Regions from separate parts of the Geobacillus sp. G4 genome, predicted to be linked through region 3. Evidence: predicted binding sites of a transcription regulator. Region 3 holds the regulator's gene; each other region holds the start of a gene.
The links. The regulator LexA, encoded in region 3, represses DNA repair genes until DNA is damaged. The targets are predictions, from matches to a motif close to CGAACATATGTTCG.
Positions count from the first base shown of each region.

Region 1: a site for LexA is predicted at 1,569-1,582, ahead of recN (DNA repair protein RecN). Genes of this name have one in related genera too.
Region 2: a site for LexA is predicted at 2,411-2,424, ahead of addB (helicase-exonuclease AddAB subunit AddB). Genes of this name have one in related genera too.

Region 1 is NZ_JBEPJY010000003.1:113,539-120,514, forward strand. Features, by position in the region: gene dxs (1-deoxy-D-xylulose-5-phosphate synthase) at 1-141, shown strand, start outside; gene ABS784_RS04780 (TlyA family RNA methyltransferase) at 145-993, shown strand; gene ahrC (transcriptional regulator AhrC/ArgR) at 1,050-1,499, shown strand; gene recN (DNA repair protein RecN) at 1,626-3,347, shown strand; gene spoIVB (SpoIVB peptidase) at 3,621-4,916, shown strand; gene spo0A (sporulation transcription factor Spo0A) at 5,301-6,119, shown strand; gene ABS784_RS04805 (YycC family protein) at 6,271-6,423, opposite strand; gene ABS784_RS04810 (glycerophosphodiester phosphodiesterase) at 6,533-6,976, shown strand, end outside.
Region 2 is NZ_JBEPJY010000004.1:91,496-98,471, reverse strand. Features, by position in the region: gene addB (helicase-exonuclease AddAB subunit AddB) at 1-2,370, opposite strand, end outside; gene lepB (signal peptidase I) at 2,627-3,175, opposite strand; gene ABS784_RS06565 (TVP38/TMEM64 family protein) at 3,172-3,795, opposite strand; gene ABS784_RS06560 (competence protein ComK) at 3,898-4,431, opposite strand; gene ABS784_RS06555 (hypothetical protein) at 4,552-4,746, opposite strand; gene aceA (isocitrate lyase) at 4,876-6,162, opposite strand; gene ABS784_RS06545 (SCO family protein) at 6,355-6,945, shown strand.
Region 3 is NZ_JBEPJY010000001.1:58,346-65,321, forward strand. Features, by position in the region: gene ABS784_RS00285 (DUF896 domain-containing protein) at 76-306, opposite strand; gene ABS784_RS00290 (YneB family resolvase-like protein) at 436-1,089, opposite strand; gene yneA (cell division suppressor protein YneA) at 1,109-1,414, opposite strand; gene lexA (transcriptional repressor LexA) at 1,567-2,190, shown strand; gene glnA (type I glutamate--ammonia ligase) at 2,254-3,588, opposite strand; gene ABS784_RS00310 (MerR family transcriptional regulator) at 3,628-4,029, opposite strand; gene ABS784_RS00315 (methionine gamma-lyase family protein) at 4,106-5,377, opposite strand; gene hflX (GTPase HflX) at 5,391-6,638, opposite strand; gene ABS784_RS00325 (trimeric intracellular cation channel family protein) at 6,799-6,976, shown strand, end outside.

The sequences.
Region 1 (6,976 bases), on a different contig from region 3:
GTCATCGAACGGATGGGCATCCCGGACCGCTTTATCGAACATGGAAGCGTCAGCGAGCTGCTCAATGAAATCGGGCTGACGTCGACCCATATCATCGACCGCATCAAAACGATGGTGCCAAGAAAACAGAAAAGGGCTTGAGACATGAAAGGAAAAAAAGAACGGCTCGATGTGCTGCTTGTCGAACGAGGGCTGGCGGAAACGCGGGAAAAGGCGAAGCGAGCGATCATGGCCGGGCTTGTCTATTCAAACGACGTTCGACTCGATAAGCCCGGGGAAAAAGTGCCGGTTGACATTCCGCTTGAGGTGAAAGGCAACCCGCTTCCGTACGTCAGCCGCGGTGGGTTGAAACTGGAAAAAGCGTTGCGCGAGTTTCATATTCGCGTGGAAAATAAAATTGTTCTTGACATCGGCGCGTCGACCGGCGGTTTCACCGACTGCGCCTTGCAGCATGGGGCGAAGCTGACGTATGCCGTCGATGTCGGCTACAACCAGCTTGCCTGGAAGCTGCGTCAAGACGAGCGCGTCGTTGTAATGGAGCGGACGAACTTCCGCTACGTGACGCCGGATCAGTTTACGAAAGGGCTGCCGGAAGTAGCTGTCATCGATGTCTCGTTTATTTCGCTGCGGCTCATTTTGCCGGTCGTCAAGACGGTCATGGTGCCGGGCGGCGATGTGATTGCTCTCGTCAAGCCGCAGTTTGAAGCCGGCAAGGAAAAGGTCGGCAAAAAAGGGATCATCCGCGATCCGAACATTCACGAGGAAGTGCTCGAATCGATCATTCAATTCGCCTGCGCGGAAGGGTTCGATGTTCTTCATTTAACGTATTCACCGATTACCGGCGGCGACGGCAATATTGAATTTTTGCTTCATGCTGCCTATCCTGGAGGAAACCGGGAGGGAGAAAACCGACTGCCAGCATCCGTCGCCGACGTGGTGAGCGAGGCGCATGCCCGATTGCGGGCGGGGAGCGTGGAGCCAAGCGGCAAATAGCGTCGGCGGGACGGACAATCTGCTCTGCACTTTGAAAAGCGGGGAGGTGGCGCAATGTGAACAAAGGGCAAAGGCATATTAAAATTCGCGAAATCATTATGAACCATGACATTGAAACGCAAGACGAGCTTGTCGACCGGCTGAGAGAAGCTGGCTTTAACGTCACCCAGGCGACCGTCTCGCGCGACATTAAAGAAATGCAGCTCGTCAAAGTGCCGATGGCCAACGGCCGCTACAAGTACAGCCTTCCGTCCGACCAGCGCTTCAATCCGTTGCAAAAGCTGAAGCGGGCGCTTGTTGATGTGTTTGTGAAGCTTGACGGAACGGGCAACTTGCTTGTGTTGCGGACGCTGCCGGGCAACGCCCATGCCGTCGGCGTCTTGCTCGACAATTTGGATTGGAACGAAATCGTCGGTACGATTTGCGGCGACGATACGTGCCTGATCATCTGCCGTACTCCGAAAGATGCGGAAAAAGTGTCCGACCAGCTGTTGTCCATGCTCTAGGCGAGGACCGGCCCAGCTTCCGTTCCACGTTCAAGGACGGAACGACAGGGCGGTCCTCGTTTGCAAATCCGAACATACGTGCTATAATCAAAAGTGGAATTAATCGGACAGGCAAGGAGTGGTGAAATGCTCGCCGAGCTGTCGATTAAAAATTTCGCCATTATCGAGTCGCTCTCGTTGTCGTTTGACAAAGGGCTGACGGTGTTAACCGGCGAAACGGGAGCCGGCAAATCGATCATCATCGACGCGATTCATTTGTTGATCGGCGGACGCGGCTCCGCTGAATTTGTCCGCTTTGGAGCGGAAAAGGCGGAAATCGAAGGGCTGTTTTTGCTTGATGATGACCGCCATCCGTGCTGGCAAAAATGCGCAGACGTTGGCATCGACGCCAGCGACGGCATGATCGTGTTGCGCCGCGATATTTTCGCCAACGGCAAAAGCGTCTGCCGCATTAACGGCAAGCTCGTCACGACGGCGGTGCTGCGCGACATCGGGGCGACGCTTGTTGATATTCACGGCCAGCATGAACATCAAGAACTGATGGATCCGTCCCGCCATCTGCCGCTTTTAGACGAGTTCGGCGGCCTAGAGGCGGCAGAGGCGCTTGCTCGCTACCGCGCCGTCTACGAGCGGTATGAGGAGCTCGGAAACAAATTGAAAAAGCTGAGCGAAAATGAACAGCAAATGGCGCACCGGCTTGATTTGCTGACGTTTCAGCTGCGTGAAATCGAGCAGGCGGCGCTCGAGCCGGGCGAGGACGAGCGGCTGATGGAGGAAAAAGTTCGCATCGTCAATTTTCAAAAAATTTATACCGCGCTGCAGAAAAGCTATGAGGCCCTCTCCGGAGAGGGACGCGGGCTTGATTCCATCGGGGAGGCGATGCGCCATCTCGATGACGTCGCAGGCATGGATGCAGCGCTCAAAGATGCGCATGAAACGACGGCGAACTGCTACTATTTGCTCGAGGAAGTCATGTACAAGCTGCGCGATCAAATTGAGGAGATGGAATACGACCCAGAGCGGCTCGATGCCATTGAAAGCCGTCTCGCGGAAATCGGGCAGCTCAAACGAAAATACGGGGCGACGATCGCCGATATTTTGCACTATGCCGAGACGATCGCCGAGGAAATCGAGACAATCGAAAATCGCGAAACGCATGTGCATGAGCTTAAGCAGCAGCTCGCTCTGGTGACGGACGAGTTGCTCACGGAGGCGAAAAACGTCACCGCTGTTCGGCAAACATATGCCCGGCGCCTGATTGAGCGCATTCATCAAGAACTGAAAGACTTGTACATGGACAAAACGAAATTTGACATCGTATTTGCCAAGCGCGAAGGATCGCTTGACGCTCCCTTGGTCGACGGCGTGCCGGTTAGGTTCCAAGAAGATGGCATCGATGTCGTCGAGTTTTACATTTCGACGAACGTCGGCGAGCCGTTAAAACCGCTCGTCAAAGTCGCTTCCGGCGGCGAGCTGTCGCGCATTATGCTGGCGTTGAAAACGATTTTTTCCAAACATCAAGGAGTGACGTCGATTGTTTTTGATGAGGTCGACACCGGTGTCAGCGGACGCGTCGCCCAGGCAATGGCGGAAAAAATTTACCGCATCGCCAGCCAGTCGCAAGTGCTTTGCATTTCCCATCTGCCGCAAGTCGCTGCGATGGCGGACACGCACTTGTTGATCGCCAAAGAGACGGATGGGGAACGGACGAAAACAGTCGTGAGGAAGCTCAATGAGGAGGAGAAAGTGAAAGAAATCGGGCGGATGATTTCCGGCGTCGAGATGACGGAATTGACGAAACGGCATGCCAAAGAGCTGTTGGAACTGGCGGCGAAAATGAAACATTGATTCCTGTTTCCCCTGTTCGTCGAGGGGAGGCGCATCCCTCTCAAAGCGGGCCGATTCCGCCTGCCTGTTCTGCCTTGGCGCCCGCTTTCCTTAAGAGAACTACGGTGTTTCATAAAGATAAGCAAAAAGCCGCGCGGCTGTCCGGATGCAAGTCCATCCAATTCCGGGCAGCTTTTTTATCGACAGGGCGATTATATTTTCCCCGGTTCAGGCAAAATTAAAACTGTAACCGTTTTTGCATGGTGTAGGCGGGAGCGAGGAGAGTGGACGACATTGAATAAAGAAACGGCGCGAAAAATCGCAGGAGTGCTTCTCCTTGGTATATTGACGGCCATCGCCTTTTCCAAACCGATGAAGGAATATTGGCAAATTCCGAAGCAGCTTGTCCTGTTTGAAGGCGATGCGGTTGAATTTCCTGCCGCTTCCCTTCCCGTGCAAGCGGCCGTCAATGACCGAAACGCTCCCGAAACGCTCAATATTGAGCGAAAAAACGGTTCTCTGTCTGTAAAGGCGAAACGCCGCGGACATGAAACGATGATGTTGCAGGTTGCCGGAATGCCGATCAAGCAAGTGGATGTCAACGTGCTGCCGACGCTCAAAGTCATTCCCGGCGGACAATCGATCGGCGTCAAGCTCAATACCGTCGGCGTTCTTGTCGTCGGTTACCACCTTGTCGAAACCGAAAACGGGAAAAAATCGCCGGGAGAGGCAGCCGGCATTCAAGTCGGCGACATCATTATCGGCATTAACGGCCAAAAAATCGAAAACATGAGCGACCTTTCCCCTTTCATCGAGGAGGCCGGCAAAACGGGAAAACCGCTTCATCTAAAAATTCTGCGCGATCAGCACTCCATGACGGTGAAGCTCGTTCCGCTGAGAGACAAGCATGACGATGTGTACCGCATCGGCCTGTACATTCGCGATTCGGCCGCCGGCATCGGGACGATGACATTTTACGACCCCAAATCAAAAACATATGGCGCACTTGGCCATGTCATCTCTGACATGGATACGAAAAAGCCGATTGTCGTGCAAAACGGGCAAATTATGCGCTCGACCGTCACATCGATCGAAAAAGGGACGAGCGGCAATCCAGGTGAAAAATTAGCCCGCTTTTCCGACGGCGAAGAAGTGATCGGCACGATCACCACCAACAGCCCGTTTGGCATTTTCGGCAAGCTGATCAAACCACTGCCGAACGGTCCGTTCACAAAACCGATCCCGGTTGCCTTGGCGAACCAAGTGAAAGAAGGACCGGCAAAAATATTGACAGTGGTGGAAAACGACAAAGTCGAGCAGTTTGACGTGGAAATTGTCAGCACCATTCCGCAGAAATTTCCGGCGACCAAAGGCCTCGTGATTCGCGTCACGGACCCGCGCTTGTTAAAGAAAACAGGGGGCATCGTCCAAGGGATGAGCGGCAGTCCGATCATTCAGGATGGAAAACTTGTCGGCGCAGTGACGCACGTTTTCGTGAACGATCCGACATCCGGCTATGGCGTCCACATTGAGTGGATGCTGCAAGAGGCAGGCATCGATCTATACGGCAAACAAAAGAAAGCGAGCTGACAAAGTCGGCTCGCTTTTTCCCGGCAGCCAACATTCGATTCTTGCGTATATTTGGTGAAATGACGAGTGATGATTTGGTCACCATTCATCTCTTCCTGATCATCCCAAGGTCAATGTTTCGAAATGCTGTGAGCGGCTTGATTGATTCCGCCATATTGGTTAGGCTGCCACTAAAAATTTTTCAAAAAAGGCGGCAAAAATTTTGCCGGTTTGGCATAGATATTTGGTGAAACATCCATTAAAATGAAATGTGTAAAGATTTTTCGACAAACGCATCGCTGGTGAAAACGAATATTGTCTAATGAGCTTGTTTTTTGTTATAATTTTTATTTTTTGAAAAATAAAAGGATTTTTTGCCGCTGTTGTCGAATGTACGTTAATGGAATGTTACATAGCAAGAAAAAGTGGGGGAGGACGATCGTTTTGAGCATTAAGGTGTGCATTGCCGATGATAACCGCGAATTGGTGACATTGCTTGACGAATATATCTCGAGTCAGCCGGACATGGAAGTGATTGGCACGGCGTATAACGGCCAAGATTGCCTTCATATGCTCGAGGAAAAGCGGCCGGATATTTTGCTTCTGGACATCATTATGCCGCACTTGGATGGGTTGGCTGTGCTTGAGAAAGTCCGCGCAGGTTGTGAGCATCAGCCGAGCGTCATTATGCTGACGGCGTTCGGCCAGGAGGATGTCACGAAAAAGGCAGTGGAACTCGGCGCTTCCTACTTCATTTTAAAACCGTTCGACATGGAGAATTTGGTCCATCACATTCGGCAGATTCATGGCAAAACGGCGCCGATGGTCAGAAAAACCGGCTCTGCCTACCAGGCGCGCGACAACAAACCGAAAAATTTAGATGCGAGCATTACGAGCATCATCCATGAAATCGGCGTCCCGGCGCATATTAAAGGCTATCTGTACTTGCGCGAAGCGATCGCGATGGTGTACCACGACATCGAACTGCTCGGCTCCATCACGAAAGTGCTCTATCCGGACATCGCGAAAAAATACAACACGACGGCCAGCCGCGTCGAGCGCGCCATTCGCCATGCGATCGAAGTCGCTTGGAGCCGCGGCAACCTCGAATCGATTTCCTCGCTGTTCGGCTATACGGTGAGCGTCTCGAAGGCAAAGCCGACAAACTCGGAATTCATCGCCATGGTGGCCGATAAGCTCCGGCTTGAGCATAAAGCATCGTAACGGAAAACGAATGATAGCCAAAGCGGCAAGACGCTCCGCAATCGGGGGCGTCTTTTTTGCCGTTTGGCGGCTTGCTGGAACGAAAAAAGGGGGAACGTGGCTTGCGCCGGTGTGGTGCACAGAGGCGGCTTTACCGCCAAGGGCCAGACGGTTAAGATGGGTCGTTTTCTTTTTCTTTTTTCTCCAATTCCAGCAGCTTGTTCACCAAAATGTGCGGCGGCATATGCATGATCTGCTCGATCGGCACGCCGAGCGCTTTGGCCAGCTTTTGCGCTGTTTCCAGCGAAATTTTCAACGGCTGCATCATCTCCACCTCGTTTGTTCATAGTATTATTTTTAGTATAACGAACGACCGCCGGTTTCGGCCAGCTCGTTGGCTGAACGGCGAATAAATGCGAAAGGAAGAAGGCAGAATGACATTGATTTTTGCCCACCGCGGGGCGGCGGGGACGCACCCGGAAAATACGATGGCGGCGTTTATCGAGGCGGAAAAAGCGGGAGCGGACGGCATTGAATTGGATGTGCAGCTCACAAAAGACGGCGAAGTGGTCGTCATTCATGACGAAACGGTCGACCGGACGACGGACGGCAGCGGCTGGGTGAAAGACATCACGTACCGCGAACTGCGCCGATTGAACGCGGCGGCCATGTGGGACGGCAAACACGGCCATTGTCCGATTCCGCATCTTGAGGAAGTGCTTGCTTGGCTGTCATCAACACGGATGGCGGTCAACATCGAGCTGAAAAATAGCCTCATCGCCTACGAAACGCTTGAGCAAAAAACGATCTCCCTCGTGCGCCGCTATGGGCTTGAGAAGCGGACGATTTTGTCATCGTTCAATCATCATAGCATGCGC
Region 2 (6,976 bases), on a different contig from region 3:
TTTTTTGCCGTACAGCCGCTGGCTCCACTGTTTTTTGAGCGGCGTCGCTCCGTTTGTATAAAAGAGCGCGGAGACGGCATGCCGCACCTGCTCCTTCCAGTCCCGATGGCCGATGAACGTGTTATACACATCCCACCAAAGCGGATCGATGCCGTAGTTGCGCTTCCATGCTCGGAGCTGGCTGATCAAATACGTTTGCGTCGCCCGCGGCGCGGTCACGAACGCCTCTGCTTTTTCTGCCGGGGCGTCGAACGGGTCGTTGCCGCACAGATGCACCGGCGCATGCGGAAACAGTTCCGTAAGCTGCTTGATGAGCGGCGACGGCATCAACGCTTTCCCTTCCCCATCAGCAAGCGGATATGTAACATACAGCCGCCGGCTCGGACAAACAAGTGCCAAGTAGACAAAAAACGGGTCATAAAACAGCTGCTCCCGCCCCCCTGGGGCGAGCGCCACCCCCAACTCACGCAGCTGCTCGCGCTCCACTTCCGCCATCAGCCCGTCTTCCTTCACTTTCGCTGGAATAACGCCATCGTTGGCGCCGATGACGAACGCATACTTGATGTCAATCAAACGAGAGCGATCAAGCTGAGCGACGATCACCTGGTCCATCGCCGGCGGCACAAGGGAGAACTCCAACCGATCGAGCCCAGCTTCGATAATCTTGACAAACTCAGCGAGCGGCAGTGATTCTGTCCCGAGCATTTCTACATATTGGTCAAGCAAATCGACGACGGCGTTCCACGCCTGTTCATGCTGGCGCGCTTCAACGAGGCGGCCGTCCGCTTCCGCTTGTGCGCTCATTTTCTCTAGTTTTTTTGGAATCTGCAATTCTTCCAAAAACAGATATAATGCCATACAAAACCCGCGTCCGTCCTCCGCCCGGCGCAGACGGCGCTCCAACCGGCGAAGCGGAGCGGCCAACGCCTCGCGCCATTCATTGAGCATGTCCTCAAACTGCCGCTCTTCGTCCGTTTGTGGTACGTTCAAACCGTCAAGCGCCTGATAGCGCCGATACGCCCAGCGCTCATTGTTTGTCCACTTATCCCCTTTGATTCCGTAAGCAAGCACATAGTTTTCGAGCTTGTCGGCCGCCTCGCGCCACATGTGCAGATCGCCGTCCGTTGGAAAAAGCAAATCCGTTTTCACCGCCCGAAACACCGCTTCATATCGCCAACGCGTCACGACCGTCTCTAAGGCAGCGCGCACGAGTTCAATGAGCGGGTGGTGGTGCATCGGTTCTTTTTCATCCATAAAATACGGGATCCCAAAATCAAAAAACACCGTTTTCACCAGATCGCGGTACGCCTCCGTCTGGCGGATGATCAGCGCAATGTCGCGATAGCGCGCCCCTTCATCGCGGACAAGGCGGATGATTTCGCGTGCGACCGCTTCGATTTCCGCTCGGCGATTGGACGCCTCATAAAGATGGACGGCATCGGTCTTTGCACCATATGGAAGCAACGGGCGTCGGTGAAATTGCGCCTCAAGATGAACGAGCGCCCTGTCTTCATGGCGTCGGTTGGCCGAAAGCACGATCGGCTCTTCGATCGCAATGTCATTGCTTAGCGCCAACTCCCTCAGCTGGCGATACGTTTGCGCCGGCAAATAAAAGAGATGAAGTTCGTCCGGCATTCCGTCGTCATACGGGCGGTCGATCGTCAAACAAACGGTGACGCGCCGGCAATGGCGAAGAAGCTGTTCGATGATCATATATTCTTGCGGCGCGAAATGATGAAAGCCGTCGATGTAAATATCGGCATCCCGCAAATAACTTGAGCGCGGAATATGCTCAGCGAGCAAGCGCAAATAATCTTCCGAATCAAGATAGTGGCCGATAAGACTCCGCTCAAGTTCCTCATACACAAGCGCGACATCGCTCAACTTGTCAGCGAGCAAGCGGCGGCCCGGCTGGCTTGGCCCATCCTCGAACGCCTTGGCATGTCGGCGGAGTTCGCCCGGCGTCAGGCAATACCGTTTGCATTCGGTGATCATTTCGTTCAGCTGCTCGATAAACCCATGTTTGTCCGCCGCGCGGCCAAACAGTTTCAGCTCTTGTTTGCGTTGCTCAATAATTTTGCGGATCATCATCTGCACACCAACATCATGAATATGGTACCGGGTCATGCCGCCTGTTTCCTGCAACACGCGCCAAGCGAGACGGGTGAAGCTGAACACTTGGGCGCGAATCATCCCGCCCACTCCCTCGGTATGTATCAACGCGTATTCGCATTGAAATGTCATTTGCTCCGGAACGAGATAGACGATCGCCCTTCCTTTTGGATCCTCTTGCAACTGGCGGCGAATTTCTTCGAGGCAGACAGCCGTTTTCCCACTTCCTGACCGTCCGAGCAAAAACCGCAGCGACATTGTATCCACCACCATTCGTTTCCTTTATTTGTTTTATTTTAGCACATACGTTCGCTTTTGGGAAGAAAAAAACGCCCTTCCGGCTGCGGGTTATATGGAGGCAATCTGAAACGTTAACGTTTGTTTCTTTTTGTGAAGCCAGCCGACATGTCAGCGACTGTCGGACGACTGAACAACCTCGCTTCGAAGGATCCATTTATTGGTCTCCGAAGCTTCACTTCGTTATAGAAGCGGAAGACTTCTTTCGAGATGAAGGTTAAAACTGAAAGGCGAACTGTTTAAACGGCCAGTAGCGAAAGTCCACCTTGCCGACAATTTGGTTGATTTTGACAAATCCAAAATGGCGGCTGTCCCAGCTGCTAAGCCGGTTGTCGCCAAGAACGAAAATGCAGCCGGGAGGCACCCGTGTTTTCCCGGTCACCTCCTCAAGTGTAAAATCCCCGGTCAGCCTGCCGTCAAGCAGCTTTTGTTTATACGGGCGCAAATACGGTTCGTCAACTTTTTTTCCGTTGACATACAAGATGTCATTTTTGTACGCGATCCGATCGCCAGGCAGGCCGATAACCCGCTTGACGTAATCTTCCTTTTTGTTGGCGTGAAAAACGATAATGTCGAACCGGCGAATAGGCCCGATGTCGTAGGAAAGCTTATTGACGATCAACAAATTGCCGCTCTCTAGCGTCGGCATCATCGATTTTCCTTCCACCACGTAATTGCTGAACACGAACAACCGAAGCGTGGCGACAACGCAAACGGCAACAAACCATGGCCATCGGCGGCCTCGTTTTTCTTTTTGCTTCGTCACTCCCCGCCCTCCTCGCCGCCTTGTTCTTCCGTCAACGAAAATCGCGCTTCCACCCGTTTTCCGGCGTACCAAAGCAACAGAACGACTGCGGCGATCATCGCCGTGCGCAGCGGCTGACGGATGAGCGCCTTCAAGTCATAGCCGATAAAACTGATGGTAAACACCATGATCATCTTTCCTAGCAGCACCGCCAATACAAACTGCTGGCGGCTGATGCGCGACAGTCCGGCAACAATATTGACAAGCGCCGATGGGGTGAACGGAAAGCAATACAACAAAAACAGCGGACCAAATCCGTGTCGCTCAATCCAATGCATAAACTGCCGCACTTTCGGGTGGCGGCGGATAAAGTGAAAAAAACGCTTCTGCCCCACTTTCCGCGTCAGCCAAAACACGATGAGCGAGCCAAGTGAAGCGCCTAGCCAAGAGATCAGAAACCCTTTCCATAGTCCAAACGCCGCTGCGTTCGCCATCACGAAGACGAACATGGGCAAAATGGGAAAAAACGACTCAAGCAACGTCGCTGCGATGCCGGGAAGCACGCCGAAAGAGCGGTATTGTTCGAGCAGGGAAAGGATGCTGTCGAGCGTGAACCATTGTTTGATTGTTTCCATATCCATGTCTATTCCCCATTCAAATGCCGTTTATATCTTTATTTTACACGTCCAGGCGCCTAATTTGAACTCATCTTTAGGAAAAACCATTTTTATCAATTTGTTCAGCTAACTCTGTTTTTCTTGCTGCATGCGAAATATGTATTGGAGTTTGCGCTCCCTCGCTTCCATCCGCTCGGATAATTTCGTTCGAAGTTGAGCCGTTCGGTATAACTGGTTGATGAACGATTTGCAGGAAACATCGAGGGATATGCTTTTTCCGTTGCGGAAATAAACGATGGTCCGCTCATATTTGGCAGGCTCATACCGATAGACGTGCATGTGCGAGAGCCAAACGCAGCGGGAGTCACGCGGAGAGGCGGTTGGAAATACGTAAATTTCATTGGACGGTTCAATGGCGATCGGCGCTTTATGAGTGATGCCAATGACGGCTTTCGTTCCTTCTTTCCTTCCTTGAAAGCTGCTTCCGTAGTAATCGCAACTATGTTTAATAATGTCAATCGGCGTTTGTTTGATGATATATTCGCCGTCCTCTTCAATGACTTTCGCATACACATCGCTGTTTAAAAAGTATGGGAGAACCGCCATCGTATAACGGCTTACGATGAATTGTTCCAATACAATGAATTCATTGACTTTCATCCGTTCGTCTCCTCCCTTAATCAACTCGCTCACTACTCCTATCATACCATCAGTAGTTATTTTTTTCTATATTTTGCAAAAAATCTAATAAAAAAACCCATGACAATCGTCATGGGTGTTCTAGGAGTTTTCGAACGTTTGGCCGATTTCTTTGGACGCTAAATATTCATTCGCCTGTTCCAACGCGGTATGCTCGCCGACCGAGTCGCCAGCATACGTCTCTTCATTCATCGACCATTGCTCAACATGAAGATCCGTACTGACGCGAAACTCGGCAGGCATCAGCTCCGGCAGATCGCCTTGATTCTTTTCCATTACATCGCCTCCTTGTACTCCATAGGATGCGTCATTTTTTTCCTTATTATGCGATGGAAGCAAGGAGGCTCTTCGTCTCAAACAAAAAACGCCCGGCCAAGCCGGGCGTCTCTTTGCTGGTGATCGGCATTAGATGGCTGTAAACTGTTCTTCTTCGGTCGATCCTTTCAAAGCGACTGTTGACGATTGGCCGCCGGAGATCACTTGGGCGACTTCGTCGAAATAGCCCGTGCCGACTTCGCGCTGATGGCGCGTCGCCGTGTATCCGTACTTCTCGGCGGCAAATTCCGCTTGCTGCAGCTCGGCGTACGCCGCCATGCCGCGTTCTTTGTAGCCGCGCGCCAGTTCGAACATGCTGTAATTGAGCGCATGGAAGCCAGCCAAAGTGACAAATTGGAACTTGTATCCCATTTTGCCGAGCTCTTGCTGGAATTTGGCGATCGTTTCATCGTCCAATTTTTTCTTCCAGTTGAACGACGGCGAGCAGTTGTACGCCAGCAGCTTGCCGGGGAATTTCTCATGGATCGCTTCGGCAAACCGGCGCGCCTCATCCAAATTCGGCTCGCTCGTCTCACACCAAATGAGGTCGGCATACGGCGCATAGGCAAGCCCGCGGGCGATCGCTTGATCCAAACCGGCTCTTGTGCGATAGAAGCCTTCCGGTGTCCGTTCTCCAGTGATAAACGCTTGATCGCGCGGGTCGATGTCGCTTGTGATCAAGTCAGCAGCGTTCGCGTCGGTGCGTGCGATGAGCACCGTCGGAACCCCCATGACATCGGCGGCCAACCGCGCCGCAATCAAGTTGCGAATCGCCGTTTGCGTCGGCAAAAGCACTTTGCCGCCTAAATGGCCGCATTTTTTCTCCGATGACAGCTGGTCTTCAAAATGGACGCCAGCCGCTCCGGCTTCAATCATTGCCTTCATGAGCTCAAAGACGTTCAGTTGGCCTCCGAACCCCGCCTCAGCGTCAGCGACGATCGGCACAAAGTAGTCCACGTCCCCGCTGCCTTCTAAGTATTGAATTTGATCCGCGCGCTGCAACGCTTGATTGATTCGCTTGACGACATGCGGAACGCTGTTGGACGGATACAGGCTTTGGTCCGGATACATCTGTCCGGCGAGGTTGGCGTCGGCCGCCACTTGCCAGCCGCTTAAATAAATCGCCTTCAAGCCTGCTTTCACTTGCTGCACCGCCTGATTTCCGGTCAGCGCGCCAAGGGCCGCGACGTAATCCTCTGTATGAAGCAGCTTCCATAATTTTTCCGCCCCGCGTCGAGCGAGCGTATACTCGATGTCAAGCGAGCCGCGCAGTTTAATGACATCCTCAGCGCTGTACGGACGAACGATCCCTTTCCAGCGCTCCTCATTTTTCCAACTTTCTTCTAATTGCCGGACACGTTCAGCAAATGACGCCATTTTTCCTTCCCCCATCTCTCTTTGTTATATTACATTGTTTTTATTTACGTTTTTATTATATAACAGAAAAACGAAAGTGCAAGCCTTTTTTTGAAACTTTTTTTAATTAGGAAAATAGTCGCATATTGTTCATAAACATCGCGATTTTTTCGCTAATTTTTTTGATATGATCATATTGAGGAGTGATGAATGGTGAAAAAATGGTATACGTTAGCTGCCTCTCTTGTCATCATCGGCATCAGCGTCGGCATCCTGTACTTTGCTGTCTACCAGCCATCAACGATGCGGCTTCCAAATGACGTGACGATGGAAACAGCATGGGGAAAATCATACGAGTTTGGCGACCTTCCGCCGAAAGTGAGGCTTGTCGAGTTTATTTATACAAACTGTCCGGATGTTTGTCCGAATACGACAGCGCAAATGGCAAAACTGCGCGATCGCCTAAAACAAGCCGGGGTATTTGGAAGCAAGGTGGAATTCATCACGATCACGATCGACCCGGCGCGCGATACGAATGAAAAGCTGCAGACATATGCCAATGCGTTTGGAGTCATGAGCGACGGACAAGGTTGGGTGTTTTTGCGCGGCAGTGAAGCGGACACGAAAAAAGTAGCGGACGCCTTCCACTTTCAATACCGCGACCCGGGCAACGGCATGATCGTACACACGACGCTCGCCTACTTGCTTGGCCGCAACGGTCGTGTCGTCAAACAAATCGGCATGGGGACATCTCGATTTCATGTCGATGAGGTATACGAGGCGATTATGGAGGAATTGTCATAACCATGCAGCAAGTTTGCATACCTGTCGCAAA
Region 3 (6,976 bases):
TAGAAAATCAGATTCCTTGTACAACGTTTATTTCCTCCTTCGGGACAAACGAGACGCCGTCTGTTTTTTCGCGGCTTAATGGAAGCGCCGCCGCTGGCTTTCCTTTAATTTTTTCGGCGTCACGTCGTTGCCGTTCGGGTCAATGACGGTCACTGTATGGAGCATATCGGTCATCGCCTTGCGGAACGCTTGAATGTACTCACGGCGCAGCTTCGCTTGCTCGAAAGCCTCTTCGGCCGACAAGCCGGCCGTTTTCGCTTTTTTCGCCAGTTCATTGATGCGGGCTAATTTATGTTTGGCAAGCATTGATCATCTTCTCCTATCTGCCATATTCTCACTCTGTTTTATCTTATCTGATCAACCGGGAAGATGGCAACGATGGCATCTTGGTTTCCTTTGCCCGCTCGCCGCTTTAGGGCCAGGCGCAGTACACGATCAACGCCGCCTTTGTTGCTCGTCCATATATTCCTGGTAACGCCGATGGACGGTCGCCTTGGACACCTCGTAGCCGAAGCTTCGCATCGTCGCGGCGATATCGGCAAACGTCAGTCCGCGCTCGCGCAAGCGGACGATCTCCTCAACCGGCAGATCGATTCGATCGCGCCCGGCGTTTTCGCCCCGGCGCCTTAGGTTCCGCTCCGGTCGGTAGCCGCTGGCGATGGCTCGCTGCATGCCACGCTTAATTTTGGCGTTATGTATTTTTCTTTGGTACTCCTCGACAATAGCGATGATGGATAACACCATCTCATCGGCCTCCGACAGCGGCATCTCCCCGCGGTGGCTGGCGCTGTATATTTTCACCCCTTGCTTTTTCAAGCAATGCAGCACCGCCATGCGCGCATGGCCGCGCCCAAGCCGCGTTTCATCTTGAATGAGCAGCACATCGACCTCGCCTTCCTCGCAAAGCGAAAGCAGCTCCAACACGCCGTCGCGGTCGGCTTCATAACCGCTCGCCTGCTCGGCGATCACTTTCACGACTTCAAATCCACACTCGGCCGCCAGCTGCTCGAGCTCATCTCGTTGCCTCGCGAGCGACGTTTCCTGTTCAGCTTTGTCCGTGCTGACGCGGCAGTAAATGACCGCCCTCATGGCCAATCCCTTCTTTCCATCACTGATTGACGGCCACCGAGCCGCCCTGCTTTGATTTTAACACAGGAATGACAATTTGTTCACCGGCGGCAAGACGCGGGCTCGGCAAATGGTTGACATCGACGACCCAGCGGATGAACTCATCAGGCGGCATATGGTGTTCCTGTTCGTACTGTTTTGCCAGCCCCCAAAGCGTATCGCCGGGAGCGACCGTGATCGTCACGTATTCTTTTTTATCGACCGGGCTGCTGGCGTAAACGAACCCTGCCAACACGAGCGCAAACAAAAATGAAAACAAAACATAGTGCAGCAACGTTTTCCTCATTCCCTCCCACCCTTTCTAGAATGTTTGTTCGCTTTCCTTCATTATAGCCAGGAACATTTGTTTGTGTCAATAAAAAACTCGAACCTATGTTTGTTTTTTCGTCTTCCGCATGGTATAATGAAGGCAAATGATGTGGCGAGAGGTGTGAAACAATGACGAAACTGTCAAAACGACAACAGCAAATTTTAGAGTTTATTAAACAGGAAGTAAAAACAAAAGGCTATCCTCCATCGGTGCGGGAAATTGGGGAAGCGGTTGGACTGGCGTCAAGTTCGACGGTCCACGGGCATCTCGCGCGCCTAGAAAGCAAAGGGTACATCCGCCGCGACCCGACAAAGCCGCGCGCCATTGAAATTTTGGACAACGATATGGCCAAGGAGAGAGAAAAAGAGGAGATCATCTCGGTGCCGATCATCGGCAAGGTGACGGCCGGCCAACCGATTACAGCGGTGGAAAACATCGAAGGCTACTTTCCGCTGCCGAAGCGGCTCGCCGCCGGTGAAGAGCAGCTGTTTATGCTTGAGGTGATGGGCGACAGCATGATCGAAGCCGGCATTCTCGACGGCGACTACGTCATCGTCCGCCAGCAGTCATCGGCCAACAACGGCGACATCGTCGTCGCCATGACGGAAGACAACGAGGCGACGGTGAAGCGGTTTTTCAAGGAAAAAGACCACATCCGCCTGCAGCCGGAAAACGCCCATCTTGAGCCGATCATCGTCCGCGACTGCACGATTCTCGGCAAAGTGATCGGCGTCTATCGCCTGTTCGACTGACTCGTGCCGGCCTGCGCCCATAAAAAAGCTGCCCCGTTTTTTTCAGGGCAGCTTTTTTATGAATCAGTAGAGTTCCATATATTGGTCCAATTCCCATTGATGAACCGTTGTCCGATACATATCCCACTCAATTTCTTTCGCTTCGACGAAATGCTCGAATAAATGTTTGCCGAGCGCGTGAATCATCACTTCATCGGACTTCAAGTTTTCCAACGCTTCATGCAGCGTTGCCGGCAAATCGACAATGCCTTCTTCGAGCCGTTCTTCTTTCGTCATGACGTAAATGTTTCGATCCACTGGCGCCGGAGGAGTGAGCTTGTTGCGAATGCCGTCAAGCCCAGCGGCTAAAAGCACCGCCATGGCCAAGTATGGGTTGGCCGACGGGTCGACGCTGCGCACCTCAATGCGCGTGCTCATGCCGCGCGAAGCTGGAATGCGGATGAGCGGGCTGCGGTTGCGCGCCGACCAAGCGACGTAGCACGGCGCTTCATAGCCCGGAACAAGCCGTTTGTACGAGTTGACGGTCGGGTTCGTCACCGCCGTAAAGTTCGGCGCATGCTTCAGCACACCGGCGATAAACTGCCGCGCCGTATCGCTCAACTGCAAGTCGCCGTTCGGATCGAAAAAGGCGTTTTCACCGTTGCGGAACAGCGACAGGTTGCAATGCATTCCTGAACCGTTGATCCCAAAAATCGGCTTCGGCATAAAGGTCGCATGCAATCCGTGTTTGCGGGCGATCGTTTTGACGACGAGCTTAAACGTTTGAATGTCGTCGCACGCTTTTACGGCATCAGCGTATTTAAAATCGATCTCATGCTGGCCCGGAGCGACTTCATGATGGGACGCTTCGATTTCAAACCCCATTTCCTCAAGCTCGAGCACAATGTCGCGCCGGCAGTTTTCCCCAAGATCGGTCGGCGCCAAATCGAAATAGCCGCCGCGATCGTTCAGCTCCATCGTCGGGTGTCCTTTTTCGTCAAGCTTGAAGAGGAAGAATTCCGGCTCAGCTCCTAAGTTAAAGGCGTTGAAGCCAAGCGCCTCCATCTCTTTCAGCATCCGCTTCAAGTTATAGCGCGGACAGCCTTCAAACGGCGTGCCGTCCGGGTTGTAAATGTCGCAGATAAAGCGGGCGACTTTTCCTTTTTCTGAAGTCCACGGGAAAATGACGAACGTATCCAAGTCCGGATACAAATACATATCCGACTCTTCGATGCGGACAAATCCTTCGATCGACGACCCGTCAAACATAATTTTGTTGTTAAGCGCTTTCTCCAGCTGGCTGATCGGAATTTCGACGTTTTTGATCGTGCCCAAAATATCGGTGAATTGCAGGCGGATGTACTTGACATTTTCCTCTTTGACGATGTGTAGAATGTCGTCACGCGTATATTTTGCCATGTCCAAACTCCTCCCCGGCTCGGAAATCATTTTCCGTCATTAATGAAAGAAGCGAGCGAGATCTCCTTGGCGAAGCGATGCGCGCTGGAACCGCCCGGCCTGCAGCAATTCATTCCGCAAAATTTCGCGCAGTTCTTCGTCCGACAGCTTCGGTTTTCCTACTTTTTCGACTTTCTCCGCCTGCTGGTGGCGTCCTTCCTCCCGCGCGGCAAAAATTTGCTTAATGCCCGCCAAGTTGACGCCTTGGTCGATCAAATCTTTAATTTCCAGCAAGCGGTCAATGTCATTGAGCGAAAACAGCCTCCGGTTGCCTTCAGTGCGCGCTGGCGAAACGAGGCCGTGCTCTTCATAATAGCGGATTTGCCGAGCCGACAAGTCGGTCAGCTGCATCACAATCCCAATCGGAAACAATGGCATGGAACGACGAATTTGGCTGCTCATGCCAATTCCTCCTCGCTTTTGATACCTTTATTTTACCATAATGTTAGGAAATGAGTCAATGAAACGTGATGTTTCCTCACAAACAAATCAACCGCTGTTCAAGCAAACGCTGAATGGCGGAACAGACGGCGATTTTCACATGCGAATACGTCAATCCGCCTTGCACATACGCGACATATGGGGGGCGCAACGGCCCGTCGGCCGTCAACTCAATGCTTGCCCCTTGGACGAACGTGCCGGCGGCCATGATCACTTTGTCTTCATAGCCGGGCATGTCGCTCGGATACGGAGTGAAATGAGCGTTGACCGGGGAGGAAGCCTGAATCGCTTGGCAAAACGCCACCATTTGTTCCGGATCGTCAAAACGGACGGACTGAACCAAATCCGTGCGCTTCGCCTTCCACGATGGCGAGGTTTTTAGTCCGATCCGCTCGAGCATCGCCGCCGTAAAAACCGCCCCCTTGAGCGCCTGACCCACGGTGTGCGGCGCAAGGAAAAAGCCTTGATACATATCCGGCAAGCTGTAAAGCGACGGACCGACTTCCGCTCCAATGCCCGGCGAGGTCATCCGATAGGCGCACGCCTCCACATATTCCCGCTTGCCGACAATGTAGCCGCCCGTTTTCGCCAAGCCCCCTCCCGGGTTTTTAATGAGCGAGCCGGCCATCAAATCGGCGCCGACATGGCATGGCTCTTTCTCCTCGACGAATTCTCCGTAGCAATTGTCGACAAACACGACGACATCCGGTTTGATCGACTTGACGAATGCAATCATGTCGCCGATCTCTTCGACAGTAAACGACGGCCGGTCCGCATAGCCGCGCGAACGTTGAATGCCGATCATTTTCGTCCGCTCATGGATCGCTTCGCGAACGGCCGGAAAATCGACCATCCCTTCTGCTGTGAGCGGCACACTGCGATAACGAATGCCAAACTCTTTCAGCGAGCCGACGCCGCGGCCGCGGACGCCGACGATTTCCTCAAGCGTATCGTACGGAGCGCCCGTGATGTAAAGCAACTCATCGCCCGGGCGCAACACGCCAAACAGCGCGATCGCAATCGCGTGCGTGCCGGAAATGATTTGCGGGCGCACAAGCCCCGCTTCCGCTCCAAACACATCAGCGAAAATGCGATCGAGCGTATCGCGGCCCGCATCGTCATACCCATAACCGGTTGACGGAATGAAGTGGGCGTCGCTCACTTGATGGCGACGGAAGCTCTCAAGCACGCGGTATTGGTTGACGTCGACCAGTTCATCGATGCGGCGGTGAATCGGCGCGATTTGTGCTTCGATTTCCTCGATGAGAAGAGCGATGGTTTCTCCGTGTCTCCATTGTGTCCAAAACATAGATGAACCCTTTCTACCGTTGGAATGATTGCAGCTCCCCATACAAGGGGTGCGTCGGCAGCACGTACCCTTGGCAGTCGTACGTGCCTCCCTGTTCATTATAATGCCATTCGTGCAAAATGGTGTCCGATTTTAACCGAGCGAGCAATTTTCCTTCACCGCTTGGGATCGACACGTCGTAACGGGCCATTTGCTGTTTCACCGCCTCTTCAAGAAAATAGCGGAGCCGGTCAATGTCGGCGGCGGAAAGCGCGCTGATCATGATGGAAGCAGTCGTTGTCGGAATGAATTCCGACGCTTTTTGATCGCTTTTATTGTACACCGTGACCATCGGAATGGAAGAAGCCCCTAATTCAGCAAGCAGCCGCGACACCGTTCGCTCGTGCGCAACGTAATCCGGATGAGACGAATCGACGACGTGAAGCAATAGATCGGCTTCCGTCACTTCCTCGAGCGTCGAGCGGAACGCGGCGACAAGCGTCGTCGGCAAGTCTTGAATGAACCCGACCGTATCGGTGACAAGCACCGTGTAGCCGCATGGCAAGACACATTTGCGCGTCAACGGGTCGAGCGTGGCAAACAACAAGTTTTCTTCCAACGAATCGGCGGCGGTCAGCCGATTGAAAATCGTTGATTTGCCGGCGTTTGTATAGCCGACGAGCGCCACTTGAAACGCTTGGTTTTTTTGCCGGCGCTCGCGGTAGCGCCCTCGATGCTCAGCAATGCGCACAAGCTCAGCTTTAATGTCGTCAATGCGGCGGCGAATATGGCGGCGGTCGGTCTCGAGCTTCGTCTCCCCCGGGCCGCGCGTGCCGATGCCGCCGCCCAAGCGGGATAGCGCCTCTCCTTGACCGCTAAGGCGCGGCAACATATACTCCAGCTGGGCGAGCTCGACTTGCAGCTTTCCTTCTTTTGAGCGGGCGCGTCTTGCAAAAATGTCTAAAATGAGCTGCGTCCGGTCAATCACTTTCACCTCGCCAAGCATTTTCGTCAAATTGCGCGCTTGGCTTGGAGAGAGCTCGCTGTTGAAAATAACCACGTCCGGTTCCAGCTGCTTGACTATGGCGGCGAGCTCTTCCGTTTTTCCTTTGCCGATATACGTCGCCGGGTGCGGCGCTTCACGTTTTTGCGTCAACTCTGCCACAACCTCGCCGTTCGCCGTCGCAACGAGCGAAGCGAGCTCCTCCATCGAATAGCGAAACCGTTCATCATCGACACCAGCGAGCTGGCAGCCGACAAGGATCGCTTGTTCACGGCTCATGGCATCCCCCTTCCTTTCCCTCGCGGCGAACATGTTCTCTACGTTCATGATACCAAATCCCACCGTCGGTCTGCTAGTTCGTTCCAAAAAAACGATTGATTTTCCGCCGCTTTTGCCCCTACAATGATACAAGAACACCGCACGGAAAGGAACAGCACGAATGACGTGGGAAGTATTGAGCATCATCGGCACGATCGCCTTTGCCATTAGCGGGGCGATTGTCGCGATGGAAGAGGAGTACGATTTGCTTGGGGTGTACATTTTAGGGATTGTCACCGCTTTTGGCGGCGGGGCGGTGCGCAATTTGCTGATCGGGGTTCCCGTGTCGGCGTTATGGG